3 regions of the Streptomyces mauvecolor genome follow, and region 1 is predicted to be linked to each of the others. Evidence: riboswitches for the same ligand, from Rfam matches in the RefSeq annotation. Region 1 holds a riboswitch; each other region holds the start of a gene.
What was found. A riboswitch is a leader RNA that binds a small molecule or an ion and turns the genes downstream of it on or off. The one in region 1 is predicted to bind cobalamin.
Positions count from the first base shown of each region.

Region 1 (4,647 bases):
GCGGTCGTGCACGGCCTCGACGCGCTGAGCCCCAAGGGCGACGGCGGAGCCGTCCTCAAGCTGACCGCCGAGGATTCACAGCACTGGCTGGGCGCGCTCAACGACCTGCGCCTGACCATCGGCACCCGCCTCGACGTCACCGACGAGGAGGAGAGCGAAGAGCTGTACCGGCTGCCGGACGACGATCCGCGCAAGCCGATGGTGATGGCTTATTTGTGGCTGGGTGTGCTCCAGGAAACACTCATCGAGACGCTCATGCCCTGACCGATCGTCCGGCGGATGGCCGTTCGCTCAGCGGACGCTCAAATCCGTATAACGATCCTGTCACCACAACGACCTGCTTTGTGGCGCAAAGGGACCTTTGTCCGCTTCTTCCTGTGGTGTGCGCCACAGTGGCCGATAGGGATCACCCATAAGGCCGTGATAAATCTTCACGACCACCCGGGGACGCCACCCATGTCCCCGGGGGCGCTTTGACCGGCTGACCGCCGGTGGCACTCCATCCACATCCGGGGGGATCAGGACCTGATCCGTCGCTTCGTGACCGAGGCGGACGGGTCAGCATGGAGAAAGGCGCACCACCATGACCTCAGCGCAGGTCGACAAGCACGACGACCGTCCTGCCGGCAATGAGGCCGCGGGGACCGCCCACAGTTCGAGCGAGGGCTCGGGCGAGGGATACCAGCGGGGCCTCGGGGCCCGGCAGATCCAGATGATCGCGATCGGCGGTGCCATCGGCACCGGCCTCTTCCTCGGCGCGGGCAAGGCCATCTCGAAGGCCGGCCCCAGCCTCATCCTGGCCTACGCCATCGCCGGCCTGGTCATCTTCTTCATCATGCGCGCCCTCGGCGAGCTGCTCATGTACCGCCCGGTGTCGGGCTCCTTCTCGGAGTACGCCCGGGAGTTCGTCGGCCCGTTCTGGGGCTTCGTCACCGGCTGGACGTACTGGCTCTTCTGGGTCGTCACCGGCATCACCGAAGTCACCGCGGCCGCCCAGTACATGGCCTTCTGGACCCACAGCAACGTCCCGCAATGGCTGTACGCGCTGGTCTTCACGCTCATCCTGTACGCCGTGAACCTCATCTCCGTGAAGCTCTTCGGTGAGCTGGAGTTCTGGTTCTCCATGGTCAAGGTGACCGCCATCGTCGGCATGATCCTGATCTGCGCCGGCATCCTGACCGTCGGCTTCTCCGACGCCGCGGACACCGCCACCGTCGCCAACCTGTGGAACGACCACGGCTTCTTCCCCAAGGGCATCGGCGGCACGCTGATGACCCTGCAGATCGTCATGTTCGCCTTCCTCGCCGTCGAGCTGGTCGGTGTGACCGCGGGCGAGTCCAAGGACCCCGAGAAGACCCTGCCCAAGGCCATCAACACCGTGCCGTGGCGCATCGCCGTCTTCTACATCGGCGCCCTGATCATGATCCTGTCGGTCGTCCCGTGGCACGAGTTCCAGCCGGGCGTCAGCCCCTTCGTCGCGGCCTTCGAGAAGATGGGCCTCGGCGTCGGCGCCGCCATCGTCAACTTCGTCGTCCTCACCGCGGCGCTCTCCTCCTGCAACTCGGGCATGTACTCCACCGGCCGCATGCTGCGCGACCTCGCGCTCAACGGCCAGGGCCCGAAGGTCTTCACCAAGCTCACCAAGAGCGGCACCCCGCTGGTCGGCACCACGGTCTCCGCGGCGCTCATGCTGGTCGGCGTGTGGATCAACTACGTGGCGCCCGGCAAGGCCTTCGACTACGTGGTCTCCTTCGCCACCATCTCCGGCATGTGGGCCTGGATCATGATCCTGGTCTGCCAGATCCGCTACCGCCGCCTGTCGGACACCGGCGCCCTGCCGCAGTCCAGCTTCCGCGCCCCCGGCGCCCCGTACACCAGCTGGTTCGCGCTGATCTTCATCTTCATGGTCATCGTGATGATGGGCATCGACAAGGACTCCCGTGTCTCCCTGTACTGCGCGCCGCTGTGGGGCCTGATCCTGGGCGTCTCCTACCTGGTCCTGAAGGCCAAGAACCCCGAGAACAAGGCGTTCGAGAAGCGCAGCTAATGCTCTGACCTGGGCGTTCTCACCATTCGGGCCGGTACGTATCGACTGTCGATACGGACCGGCCCGTCTGCTTATCCTTGCCGACATGCTGACCATCACCCAGGCCCTGTACGACCAGCTCGTGGCGCACGCCCGCGCCGACCACCCCGACGAGGCGTGCGGTGTGGTCGCGGGCCCGGCGGGCACCGGCCGCGCCGAGCGCTTCATCCCGATGCTGAACGCGGCCCGCTCGCCCACGTTCTACGAGTTCGACTCGCAGGACCTGCTGAAGCTGTACCGCGAGATGGACGACCGCGACGAGGAGCCGGTGATCGTCTACCACTCCCACACCGCGACCGAGGCGTACCCCTCCCGCACGGACGTGACGTACGCGAACGAGCCCGGCGCGCACTACGTCCTGGTCTCGACGGCGGACACGGACGGGGCGGGGGAGTTCCAGTTCCGCTCGTACCGGATCGTGGACGGCGTGATCACGGAGGAAGACGTGAAGGTGGTAGAGGCGTACTGACCCTCAGGGGTCGACCCGTACCATCTATACGCAATCTCGAACATTCGGGCGGCAGGACCCAGGAAGCCGGTGTGAATCCGGCACGGTCCCGCCACTGTGACCGGCCCCGTGGAAACCCGCGGGGCCGGAAGCCAGGAACTGACCTGCCGCCTTCTCCCGACGACAGGGGACGTGGAAATCCCCTTGGAGGAGCTCAGCCATGCTCTGGCGCCGCGCGGCCCTGGCCGCCGCCCTGCTGTTCCCACTGGCCGCCTGCACGACACAGGCGCGGCCCGAGGCCCAGGGCCGCTCGGCCCCCGGCTTCCCCTACACGGTCACCAACTGCGGCGTGACGACGGCCTTCACCGCCCCGCCGAAGCGAGCCGTGACGATGAACCAGCACGCCACGGAGGTGATGCTGGAGCTGGGCCTCGCCAAGTCCCTGGTGGGCATGGCCTACCTGGACGACAAGGTCCTCCCGGAATACGAGCAGGCATACCGCTCGGTCCCCGTCCTGGCGAAGGAATACCCCTCCTACGAAAAGCTCCTCTCGGCCAATCCGGACTACGTGTACGGCGGCTACGCGTCCGCCTTCGCGGCGAACGAGGGCCGGGGCCGCGAGGCTCTGGCCAAGAGCGGCATCAAGTCCCGCCTGAACGTGGAGAACTGCCCCAAGGGCGCCGCGACGACGATGAACGAGGTGTACGACGAAGTCCGCGAGGTGGGCCGGACGTTCGGCGTGCCGGAGCGGGCGGAGTCGTGGGTGAAGGCGGCGGAGGCCACGAACGCGCGGACACAGGCGGCCCGCAAGGGCGCGGCCCCCGTCCCGGTCTTCGTCTACGACAGCGGGGACAAGACGGCGTTCACGGTCGGCGGCAAGGGCATCGGCAACGACATCGTGACGCGGGCCGGCGGCCGCAACGTCTTCGCGGACGACCTCAAGGACACGTCCTTCGGCGACGCGAGCTGGGAAAACGTGGTCGCCCGCGCGCCGGAGGCGATCCTGATCCTGGACTACGGCGGCACGAGCGTGGAAGCGAAGAAGCAGCGCCTGCGCGACGACCCGGCCCTGGCATCCGTCCCGGCCGTCAAGAACAACCGCTTCGCGGTCCTGCCGCTGTCGGACATGGTGACGGGAGTCAGAGCACCGGACGCGGTGGCGAAGCTGGCGAGCCGGCTCCGCCCGGGGGCGGGGGAGTGAGCGGGGTGACCCCGCGTTGGCGGTACCCCCTTGTGATCGGGGGGCTCGCAGCCGTTCTGGCCGCCGGCGTCGTCGGCGGGCTCGCGCTCGGGTCGGTGCGGATACCGGCCCACGAGGTGCTGGGGATCGTCACCGGTTCGGCGGAGCCGGGACCGTACCGGACCATCGTGCTCGACGTCCGGCTGCCCCGCGTCGTGCTCGGGGCCGTCACGGGGGCCGGGCTCGCCGTCATCGGGACCGTGCTCCAGGCCCTCGTACGCAACCCCCTCGCCGACCCCTTTCTGCTCGGCGTGTCCAGCGGGGCCGCCGCCGGGGCCGTCGCCGTGATCGTGCTCGGGGTGGGGGCCGGGGTGGCCACCACCGTCGCCCTGCCCGCCGCCGCCTTCGCGGGGGCGCTCGCCGCCCTGGTCCTCGTGTACGCACTGGCCGGGCGCGGCGGCTCCATGACGGGCGGCCGCCTGGTTCTCGCCGGGGTCGCCGTCTCGTACGTCCTGTCCGCGCTGACCAGCCTGATCCTGGTGACCTCGGCCAGCGCCGAGCACGTACAGGAAGTCCTGCACTGGACGCTCGGCGGACTCGGCGGCGCCCGCTGGGACATGCTCGCCCTGCCCGCCACGGCCCTCACCCTCGGCACCCTCGTCCTGATCGCCCTGGCCCGCCCCCTGGACCTGCTGCTCGTCGGCGAGGAGGGCGCCACCGTGCTCGGCCTCGACACCGGCCGGTTCCGGGCGGGAGTGTTCGTGCTCGCCTCCCTGCTCACCGGCGTCCTCGTCGCGTACAGCGGAGCCATCGGCTTCGTCGGCCTGATGGTTCCGCACGCCGCCCGCATGGCGGTGGGCGCCTCCCACCGCACCCTGCTCCCCGTCGCGGCCCTCGGCGGCGCCGCCTTCCTCGTCCTGGCCGACCTCGCCG
Region 1 covers NZ_BAAASQ010000023.1:397,109-401,755, reverse strand. Annotated here, with positions in the region: gene ABD346_RS29385 (DUF2017 domain-containing protein) at 1-264, shown strand, start outside; gene ABD346_RS29380 (amino acid permease) at 584-2,047, shown strand; gene ABD346_RS29375 (M67 family metallopeptidase) at 2,133-2,555, shown strand; cobalamin riboswitch at 2,592-2,716, shown strand; gene ABD346_RS29370 (ABC transporter substrate-binding protein) at 2,755-3,735, shown strand; gene ABD346_RS29365 (FecCD family ABC transporter permease) at 3,741-4,647, shown strand, end outside.

Region 2 (4,647 bases), on a different contig from region 1:
CGTCGTGCCGATACTGCGCGCCCGCGGCCTGTTCCGCACCGCGTACGGCCCGCGAGGCACTTTGCGTGACCGCTACGGCCTCCCGCGCCCCGCCAACCAGCACACCAGCTCCCCTGTCCTCACCCGAGCCTGAAAGGCCCCTCTCATGTCCGGCACAGAGATCCGCAAGGTCACCGCACACATCGGCGCCCAGGTGTCCGGCGTCGACATCGCCAAGCCGCTCGACGCGGAGACCGTCGCCGCCCTGCGCGCCGCCCTCAACGAGCACAAGGCGCTGGTCTTCGACGATGTCGACCTCGACGACGAGGGCCAGCAGGCCTTCGCCCGCCACTTCGGCGACCTCACCACCGCCCACCCCACCGTGCCCGCCGTCGACGACGCGCCCAACGTACTGCCCGTCGACAGCGAGCGCGGCCGCGCCAACCACTGGCACACCGACGTCACCTTCGTCCTCAATCCGCCACAGGCCAGCACCCTGCGCAGCATCACCGTCCCGCCGTACGGAGGAGAGACGCTGATCGCCAACTCGGCCTCCGCCTACCGGAGTCTGCCGGAGCCGCTGCGGCTGCTCGCCGACACGCTGTGGGCCGAGCACACCAACGACTACGACTACGCGGTGCCCGACGAGGAGGTCGACGAGGAGAAGGCCGAGCAGCGCGCCCAGTTCACGTCGATCAACTTCCGGACCGCCCACCCCGTCGTCCGAGTCCACCCGCTGACCGGTGAACGCGGCCTGTTCATCGGCGGGTTCGCCCAGCGGATCGTCGGCCTGTCGGTGGCCGAGTCCCGCAAGATCCTCGACCTGCTGCAGGCGTACGTGACCCGGCCGGAGAACGTCCTGCGGTGGCGCTGGTCCCCGAACCAGCTCGTCCTGTTCGACAACCGGATCACCCAGCACTACGCCATCGACAACTACAACGGCCTGCCGCGCCGCCTGCACCGCGTGACCGTCGCCGGCGACGTGCCGGTCGGCATCGAGGGCAAGGAGAGCTACTCGATCGCGGGCGACGCCTCGCACTACACATCGGTCCACACCCCGGAGGCATGACACGGAGGCCGGGCGGGAGGCGGGGCGCCGGAGCTCGGCGCCCCGCCCCTCCCTCAGTCCGCGGCGGGCAACTGCCGACGCGCCGCGCGCGCTGCCGCCGTCATGCGTTCCAGGGCCGGGCGGACCTCGGCCCAACCGCGGGTCTTCAGGCCGCAGTCGGGGTTGATCCACAGGCGTTCGGCCGGTACGGAGCGCAGCGCCCGGGTGATGAGGCGCGCGGTCTCGTCCTCGGACGGGACGCGGGGCGAGTGGATGTCGTACACCCCCGGACCGACCTCGCGCGGATAGCCCGCCGCGGCCAGCTCGTCCGCGACCCGCATGTGGGAGCGGGCCGCCTCCAGGCTGATCACGTCCGCGTCCAGGTCGTCGATGGCGGCGAGGATCTCGCCGAACTCGGCGTAGCACATATGGGTGTGGATCTGGGTGTCCGGCCGCACCCCGCCGGTCGTCAGCCGGAACGCCTCCGTCGCCCAGGCCAGGTATGCCGGGTGGCCGGCCGCGCGCAGTGGCAGGGTTTCGCGCAGCGCCGGCTCGTCGACCTGGATGACGGAAGTCCCGTTCGATTCAAGGTCGTCGACCTCGTCGCGCAGGGCGAGAGCGACCTGCCGGGCGGTGTCGGCGAGCGGCTGGTCGTCACGGACGAAGGACCAGGCGAGCATGGTGACCGGGCCGGTGAGCATGCCCTTGACCGGGCGGTCGGTGAGCGACTGGGCGTACGTCGTCCAGCGCACCGTCATCGGCTCGGGCCGCGAGATGTCGCCGGCCAGGACCGGCGGGCGCACATAACGGGTGCCGTACGACTGGACCCAGCCGTGCTGGGTGGCAAGGTAGCCGGTGAGCTGCTCCGCGAAGTACTGGACCATGTCGTTGCGTTCGGGCTCGCCGTGCACGAGGACGTCGATGCCGGTCTTCTCCTGGAAGGAGACCACCTCGCGGATCTCGGCCTCGATGCGCTCCTCGTACGCGGCCGTGCCGATGCGTCCGGTGCGCAAGTCGGCCCGGGCCGTGCGGAGTTCACCGGTCTGCGGGAACGAGCCGATCGTCGTCGTGGGCAGCGGCGGCAGGTTCATGTGGGCGCGCTGGGCGGCGGCCCGCTCGGCGTACGGCTGGGCGCGGCGGGCGTCCGCGTCGGTGACGGCGGTGGTGCGGGCGCGTACGGCCGGATCGCGGGTGATGGCCGAACCGGCGCGGGAGGCCAAGTCGGCCCGGTTTGCGGCCAGTTCGGCCGTGATGGCTCCGGTGCCGCCGGACAGGCCGCGGGCGAGCGTGACGACCTCGGCGGTCTTCTGGCGGGCGAACGCGAGCCAGCGCGCGATCTGCGGCTCGATGCCGCGTTCGGCGGCCGCGTCGAGCGGGACATGGAGCAGCGAGCAGGAAGCGGCCACGTCCACGCGGTCGGCGAGACCGAGCAGCGTGCCCAGGGTGGACAGCGACTTCTCCAGGTCGTTGATCCACACGTTGCGCCCGTCCACGACCCCCGCGACGAGCCGCTTGCCGGGCAGGCCGCCGACCGCGGCGAGGTCGTCGAGGTTGGCGGCCGCGGGGCCGGTGAAGTCCAGGGCGAGCCCGTCGACCGGCGCCTTGGCGAGGACCGGCAGGGCCTCACCGAGCCGGTCGAAGTACGAGGCGACCAGGAGCTTGGGGCGGTCGGTGAGCGCGCCGAGTTCGCGGTAGGAGCGGGCGACGGCGTTCAGTTCGGCGGGGGTGCGGTCCTGGACGAGCGCGGGCTCGTCCAGCTGCACCCACTGGGCCCCGGCCGCCCGCAGATCGGCCAGCACCCGCGCGTACACCGGAAGGAGCCGGTCGAGCAGGGTCAACGGCTCGAAGTCGGCGGCCACGCCGGGCGCGGGCTTGGCGAGCAGCAGATAGGTCACCGGACCCACGAGCACGGGACGCGCGGCGAGCCCGAGCGCGAGGGCCTCCCCGAACTCTCCGACCTGCTTGGAGGAGTCGGCGGAAAAGACGGTGTCCGGCCCCAACTCCGGTACCAGATAGTGGTAGTTGGTGTCGAACCACTTGGTCATTTCGAGCGGCGCCACGTCCTGGGTGCCGCGCGCCATCGCGAAGTAGCCGTCCAGGGCATCGGCCGCGACGGCCTCGCGGTGGCGGCCGGGCACGGCGCCCACCATGACGCTGGTGTCCAGGACGTGGTCGTAGTACGAGAAGTCGCCGGTCGGCACCTCGTGGACGCCGGCCTCGGCGAGCTGCCGCCAGGTGGCCGCCCGCAGTTCGGCGGCGGTCCGCCGGAGCTCGGGGGCGCCGACACGGCCCTTCCAGTAGCCCTCGATCGCCTTCTTCAGTTCCCGGTTCGGGCCTTGGCGGGGGTAGCCGTACACGGTGGCGCGTGCTGCCGCGGCTGCGGACTTGGTCACGAGACTCTCCTTCGCGAGCTCTTCGGTGGAGCGGACCCCGGAACGGGACGAAGGCGCGGAGGAACGACGGACCGGGGCCACGGCGTGTGTGCCGTTGCCGCTGGTGCGTACGCCGACCCGCCCTCGAGGTCACCGGGATCTCCGCGCGCGATCGGTCGCACACGGGCAGTGGCAGGTCTTCGGACTCGCGGGCACGCCTCGTGCTCTTTGAGGCATCTACTGGCCGTCGCTTCCCAGACCCGGCCGGGCCCAGTGCGTATGACGGCGGTCGTTCCCGCTCACCGCTGCGGGGCAGTCCCGGATTCCCACCGGGTTCCCTCTTGCGACGCATCCCGCCTGGCGGACGGGGCGAACCAGCTGCATCCGCACCCTATGCGCTCGACCGGCGACCGGGAAACCGCGTTTCCGCATGCCGGACGGTGAGTCGGCGCACGCGGCGCCTCGCGCTCCGGGCCCCGGCTGCCTACGCTCGAAGGGAGGAGCACTCTCGAAGCGGCGATGGGACGGACGAGGCGGGCATCGTGGCGGGTTATCCGTTTGTCGGGCGCGAGGACGTGCTGCGTGAGCTGAAAGACGCGCTGGCGAGCGCGGCGGCGGGCCGGGGAGGGCTGGTGTCGCTGACCGGCGCGGCCGGCGTGGGCAAGACGCGGACCGCGGAGGAGGCCGTCGCACACGCCGACGGGTTCCGCACGCTGTGGACGTGGTGCCCGCCGGGCCCCACCGGGCGGGCCCTGTGGCCCTGGTCGCGGCTGCTGCGCGAACTCGTCTCCGACGATGTGCGGTGCGGCCGCCTGGTGAGCGGGTCGCCGCCGCTGCGGGCGCTGGTGTCGGGGGCCGGGGCGGGCTCCGGGGGCCGGACCGACCCCGAGGCGGCGCGGCTGCGGTTGACCGGAGATGTGGCCGAGGTGCTCGCGACGGCGGCGCAGAACCGGCCACTGCTCCTGGTCCTCGACGACGCGCACGCCGCCGACGCGTCGTCCCTGCGGCTGCTGTTGGAGCTGGCCGACAGCGCGCGCACCACCGCGGTCGTGCTCCTGGCCACGGCACGTGACGACGACACGGCATGGCAGGACCGTTCCTGGGCGCGGGCTCAACTGCTGCGCCGGGGAAGGTCGTTGCCCCTGGGGCCGCTGCGCGAGGAGGACGTCGCGGACTTGATCACGGCGGCGACGAGCACCGAACCTTCCCGGTCCGACGTCCGGCACCTGCTGCGGCGCACCGGCGGAG
Region 2 covers NZ_BAAASQ010000004.1:252,378-257,024, reverse strand. Annotated here, with positions in the region: gene ABD346_RS04310 (LLM class flavin-dependent oxidoreductase) at 1-133, shown strand, start outside; gene ABD346_RS04305 (TauD/TfdA dioxygenase family protein) at 146-1,048, shown strand; gene metE (5-methyltetrahydropteroyltriglutamate--homocysteine S-methyltransferase) at 1,102-3,420, opposite strand; cobalamin riboswitch at 3,574-3,794, opposite strand; gene ABD346_RS04295 (ATP-binding protein) at 3,942-4,647, shown strand, end outside.
Region 2: another riboswitch for cobalamin. It lies ahead of metE (5-methyltetrahydropteroyltriglutamate--homocysteine S-methyltransferase); the one in region 1 lies ahead of ABD346_RS29370 (ABC transporter substrate-binding protein).

Region 3 (4,647 bases), on a different contig from region 1:
GAGCGCCCGCTCGATGTCGAGGGCGCCCACCAGACGGTCCTCGGACGCACCCACCGGGAGCTCGACCATCCGCGCCGCACGGGCGGTGCCGGGCCCGCTCTCGTGCGGCCCGTCCGGGCACTGCGCGTCGGGCGCGGCCGGGTCGCAGCTGAAGCGGCAGCCCGCCACGACCGCCACCTCGGGCAGCAGATCGGCGAGGGCGCGTACGGCGGTGCTCTTCGCGGTGCCCTTCTCGCCCCGCACCAGCACGCCGCCCACGGCCGGGCTCACCGCGTTCAGGAGCAGCGCGAGGCGCAGGTCGTCCATGCCGACGACGGCGGTGAACGGATACCGGGTGCTCATGTGCCGATCTCTCCTTCGAGTAGTGCTGTACGCCGCGGGCTCGCGGGGGTGTTCACGGCGCCCCCGGCGGGATGAAGGGCAGCCCGGCGGGCGGGCCCTGCTCGATCAGCCTCAACAGGGCGTCGGTGTCCGCGTGTTCTTCGATCAGGTCGCCGAGCCGGTCGAGCTGTTCCTCGCGCAGCGCGCCGAACGAGGTGTCGGGCGCGGGCACGAACCGGCGGCCCGCGGCCCGGGCGACCTGTTCGAGGAACCGGCGCCGGAATCCGTCGCTCTCCAGGGAGCCGTGCCAGTGAGTGCCCCAGACCGCGCCCACCCGGCATCCGTCCAAGAAGGGCTCCCCGCCCAGCACCTGGGCCACGCCGTGGTGGATCTCGTACCCCTCGACGGGCTCCCCGAGGGCCTCGCCGACGGGCCGGGCCAGGGTCTTGCCGGCGGCGAACCGCACCCGTACGGGCAGCAGTCCGAGCCCCGCCACCGAGCCCGCCTTCGACTCGACCTCGTCCTCGATGTGCTCGCCGAGCAGCTGGAACCCGCCGCAGATGCCGAGCACCGGGCGGCCCTCGGCGGCCCTGCGCGCCAGCTCCGCAGCCAAGCCGCGCTCGCGCAGCCACTCCAGGGCGCGGACCGTGCCGCGCGTGCCCGGCACCACCACGAGGTCGGCGTCGGTGAGCTCCTCGGGCCGGTCGACGAACCGCACGACCACGCCGGGCTCGGCCGCGAGCGCGTCCACATCGGTGAAGTTGGACATCAGCGGGACGGCACAGACTGCGACCCGCAGCACGTCCTCGCCGACCGGCGGCGCCACCACGGACTCCCGCACGGCCCCGCGCAGGGACACCCTGAGGCCGTCCTCCTCGTCGATGCCGAGGCCGTGGGCGTAGGGCAGGATCCCGTAGGTGTGCCGCCCGGTGAGGCCGCGCAGCATCTCGATGCCGGGCTCCAGGAGCGTCACATCGCCCCGGAACTTGTTGACGATGTATCCGGCGACCAGCGCCTGGTCCTCGGGGCCGAGCAGTGCCGTCGTCCCGAAGAACGAGGCGAACACGCCGCCCCGGTCGATGTCGCCGACCACGACGACGGGCAGCCGCGCGGCCCGCGCGATGCCCATGTTGACGATGTCGGTACGCCGCAGATTGATCTCGGCCGGGCTGCCCGCCCCCTCGCAGATCACGGCGTCATATGTGCCCCGAAGCTCCTCCAGGCACTCCAGAACGGTGCCGAGCAGCGCCTGTTGCCGCCCTCCGCGCAGAGCCTTCCCGGGGGACGCCCCCCCGGACCCCCCGAAGAAGCCGCGGGCACTCATCTCGCCCACCGGCTTGCCCATCAGGACGACCTGGCTGGAGCGGTCGCTCCCCGGCTTGAGCAGCACCGGGTTCATGAGCGCGTTCGGCTCCACGCGCGCCGCCTGCGCCTGCATCGCCTGCGCCCGGCCGATCTCCGCGCCCTCGCGCGTGACGAACGAGTTCAGCGACATGTTCTGCCCCTTGAAGGGCGCGACCTTGACGCCCTGGCGCACCAGCCAGCGGCAGATCCCGGCCGTGACGACGCTCTTTCCCGCGTCCGAGGTCGTGCCCGCGATCAGCAGCCCGCCACCCATGTACGTCCCTTCCTCACAGCGGCCCTCGTCGCGACGGAGGCGGCCAGCGTCAGCCAGCCCACCCTGCGCGAGAGCCGTACCGCCCGTTCGATGTCCGCGACCTCGACGGTCCGCCCCGAGCCATTGAGGACCGGCCGGTGCTCGACGCGCCCGGCATAGGAGAGCGTGCCCCCGAGCCGTACACCCAGCGCCCCCGCGAACGCGGCCTCGACCGGGCCCGCGTTGGGGCTCGGGTGCCGGCCGGCATCGGCGCGCCAGGCCCGTACCGCGCCCCTGGTGTCCGGGCCCGCCAGCGCCGCGAGGACCGCGGTGAGGCGGGCGCCCGGCCAGCCCGCCACGTCGTCCAGGCGCGCCGAGGCCCAGCCGTACCTGCGGTATCTGGCCGACTTGTGCCCGACCATCGCGTCCAGCGTGTTGACCGCCCGGAAGCCCACCAGGCCCGGCACGCCCGCGAGCGCGCCCCACACCAGGGCGCCGACGACCGCGTCCGAGGTGTTCTCGGCGACCGACTCGACGACGGCCCGCGCGATGCCGTCCGCGTCCAGGGACTGCGGGTCGCGCCCGCACAGGTGCGGCAGGCGTTCCCGGGCCACCTCGACGTCGCCCGCGGCCAGCGCGCCGCCGATGGCCCGCGCCTCACGGCCGAGCGACGTGCCGCCCACCACCGTCCAGGTGGCGGCGGCGGTCAGCGCGACGGATGCGGCGGGACGGCCCCGTACGGCACGGGAAAGGAGGACGGCAGCGCCCGCGGCGCCGCCCGCGCACACCAGGGTGTGCAGTGCGCCCCGGCCGCGGTGGTCGCGCCACAGGACGCGTTCGACGGCGCCGGCGGCGCGTCCGAACGCGGCGACCGGATGGCCGCGGCGCGGATCGCCGAGCAGGAGGTCGCCGAGGAGTCCGGCCGTGGCGCCGTAGGCGAAGGTGCGATCGGCCCGCATCCGCTCAGCCCGTCAGGGCGTCGCGGGAAGGGCCGGAATGTCTCGACGGGCAGGCGCGCATGGCGGTATGTCCTCACTCAGGGTGTCCGCGCCCTGGTTCGACGTGACCGGCGGTGAGAGTTCCTGGCTCGCGGGGATCACTCCCCGGTGACAGTGGCGGGACCGCGCCGGATTCGCACCGGCTTCCTCTTCTGCCGCCGTAGCTGGCCGGTGCAGTCCACCACGCTGCGAGAACACCCGTCAACTTGCCGTTGACCTGCGGCGCGAGAGAGTGCGCGGCGCCACACGGAACCGCCCTCCGGCGCGGGCCGGAGGGCGGTTCGGGTGATGTCCGTGGGTCAGGCGACGATCAGATAGATCCCGTACGCGACGGCCGCCGCGCAGGCCGCGAAGCAGACGTACGCGCCGGTGCGGGCCAGCGCCACATTGCCGGTGCCGGATGCCGCGGCCTCGTGCTTGGTGAGGCCGACGATGCCGAGGGTGAACAGGCCCACCAGGCCGACGGTCACCACGAGGCTGACGCCGAAGACGGAGCCGAGAGCTGCCCAGTCGATGTGCATGAGGATTCCTTAGCTGTGCCGGAGAACCGGGTCAGACCGTCGCCGGGGTGGGCGGGTCGGCAGGGGCCGCCGGGGCCGGGGCCTGGATCGTGGCCTTGAGGTCGATGGCCGCGGCGGCCGCCGCGGTCGGCGGCGGGGTGACCGCGGCGATCGCGGTGGTGACGACACCGGCGGGCTCGGCCGCGGAGGCCTCGCCGGTCTCGTCGGCGGTGACGTTGTGGTGGTCGACCGGCTGGCGGCGCGACAGCTTCCAGATGGTGCCCGAACCGGCGACCAGGAGGATCGCGACGGCGACGATGCCCCAGGTGCCCTGCTTGGTGAGGAACTCCGCACCCGCGCCCACGAGTCCGGCGGCCGGCAGCGTGAGAATCCAGGCGACGGCCATCCGGGAGGCGGTGGACCAGCGGACCACGCCGCCCTTGCGGCCGATGCCCGCGCCCATGACGGAGCCCGAGCAGACCTGGGTGGTGGAGAGCGAGAAGCCGATGTGCGAGGAGGCCAGGATGACGGTGGCGGCGCCGGTCTGGGCGGCGAAGCCCTGCGGCGGGCGCAGCTCGGTCAGGCCCTTGCCCATGGTGCGGATGATGCGCCAGCCGCCGAGGTAGGTGCCCATCGCGATGGCCAGACCGGCCGAGACGATGACCCACAGCGGGGGGTTCGCGCCCGGGTGCAGCACACCGCCGGTGACCAGGGCGAGGGTGATGATGCCCATCGTCTTCTGGGCGTCGTTGGTGCCGTGGGCGAGCGAGACGAGGCCGGCCGAGGCGATCTGGCCCGCGCGGTAGCCCTTGGCGGTGGCCTTCTCGTCGGTGTTCCGGTTGAGCCGGTACGTCAGCCGGGTGGCCAGCATCGCGGCGATGCCCGCGACGATCGGCGCGGCGACGGCGGGGAGCAGCACCTTGGTGACCACGGTCGAGCCGTTGACCGAGGACCATCCTGCCGACATGACCGCTGCGCCGATCAGGCCGCCGAACAGGGCGTGGGAGGAGCTGGAGGGCAGACCGAGCAGCCAGGTCAGCAGGTTCCAGAGGATGGCACCGACCAGGGCCGCGAAGATGACCTCGGTTCTGATGCCTTTTTCGTCGATGATCCCGCCGGAGATCGTCTTGGCGACCTCCACCGACAGGAACGCGCCGACCAGGTTGAGCACGGCGGACATCGCGACCGCCGTCTTGGGCTTCAGGGCGCCGGTCGAGATGGTGGTGGCCAT
Region 3 covers NZ_BAAASQ010000007.1:58,069-62,715, reverse strand. Annotated here, with positions in the region: gene ABD346_RS07120 (putative cobaltochelatase) at 1-342, opposite strand, end outside; gene ABD346_RS07115 (cobyric acid synthase) at 395-1,939, opposite strand; gene ABD346_RS07110 (cobalamin biosynthesis protein) at 1,921-2,877, opposite strand; cobalamin riboswitch at 2,976-3,114, opposite strand; gene ABD346_RS07105 (hypothetical protein) at 3,216-3,437, opposite strand; gene ABD346_RS07100 (inorganic phosphate transporter) at 3,469-4,647, opposite strand, start outside.
Region 3: another riboswitch for cobalamin. It lies ahead of ABD346_RS07110 (cobalamin biosynthesis protein); the one in region 1 lies ahead of ABD346_RS29370 (ABC transporter substrate-binding protein).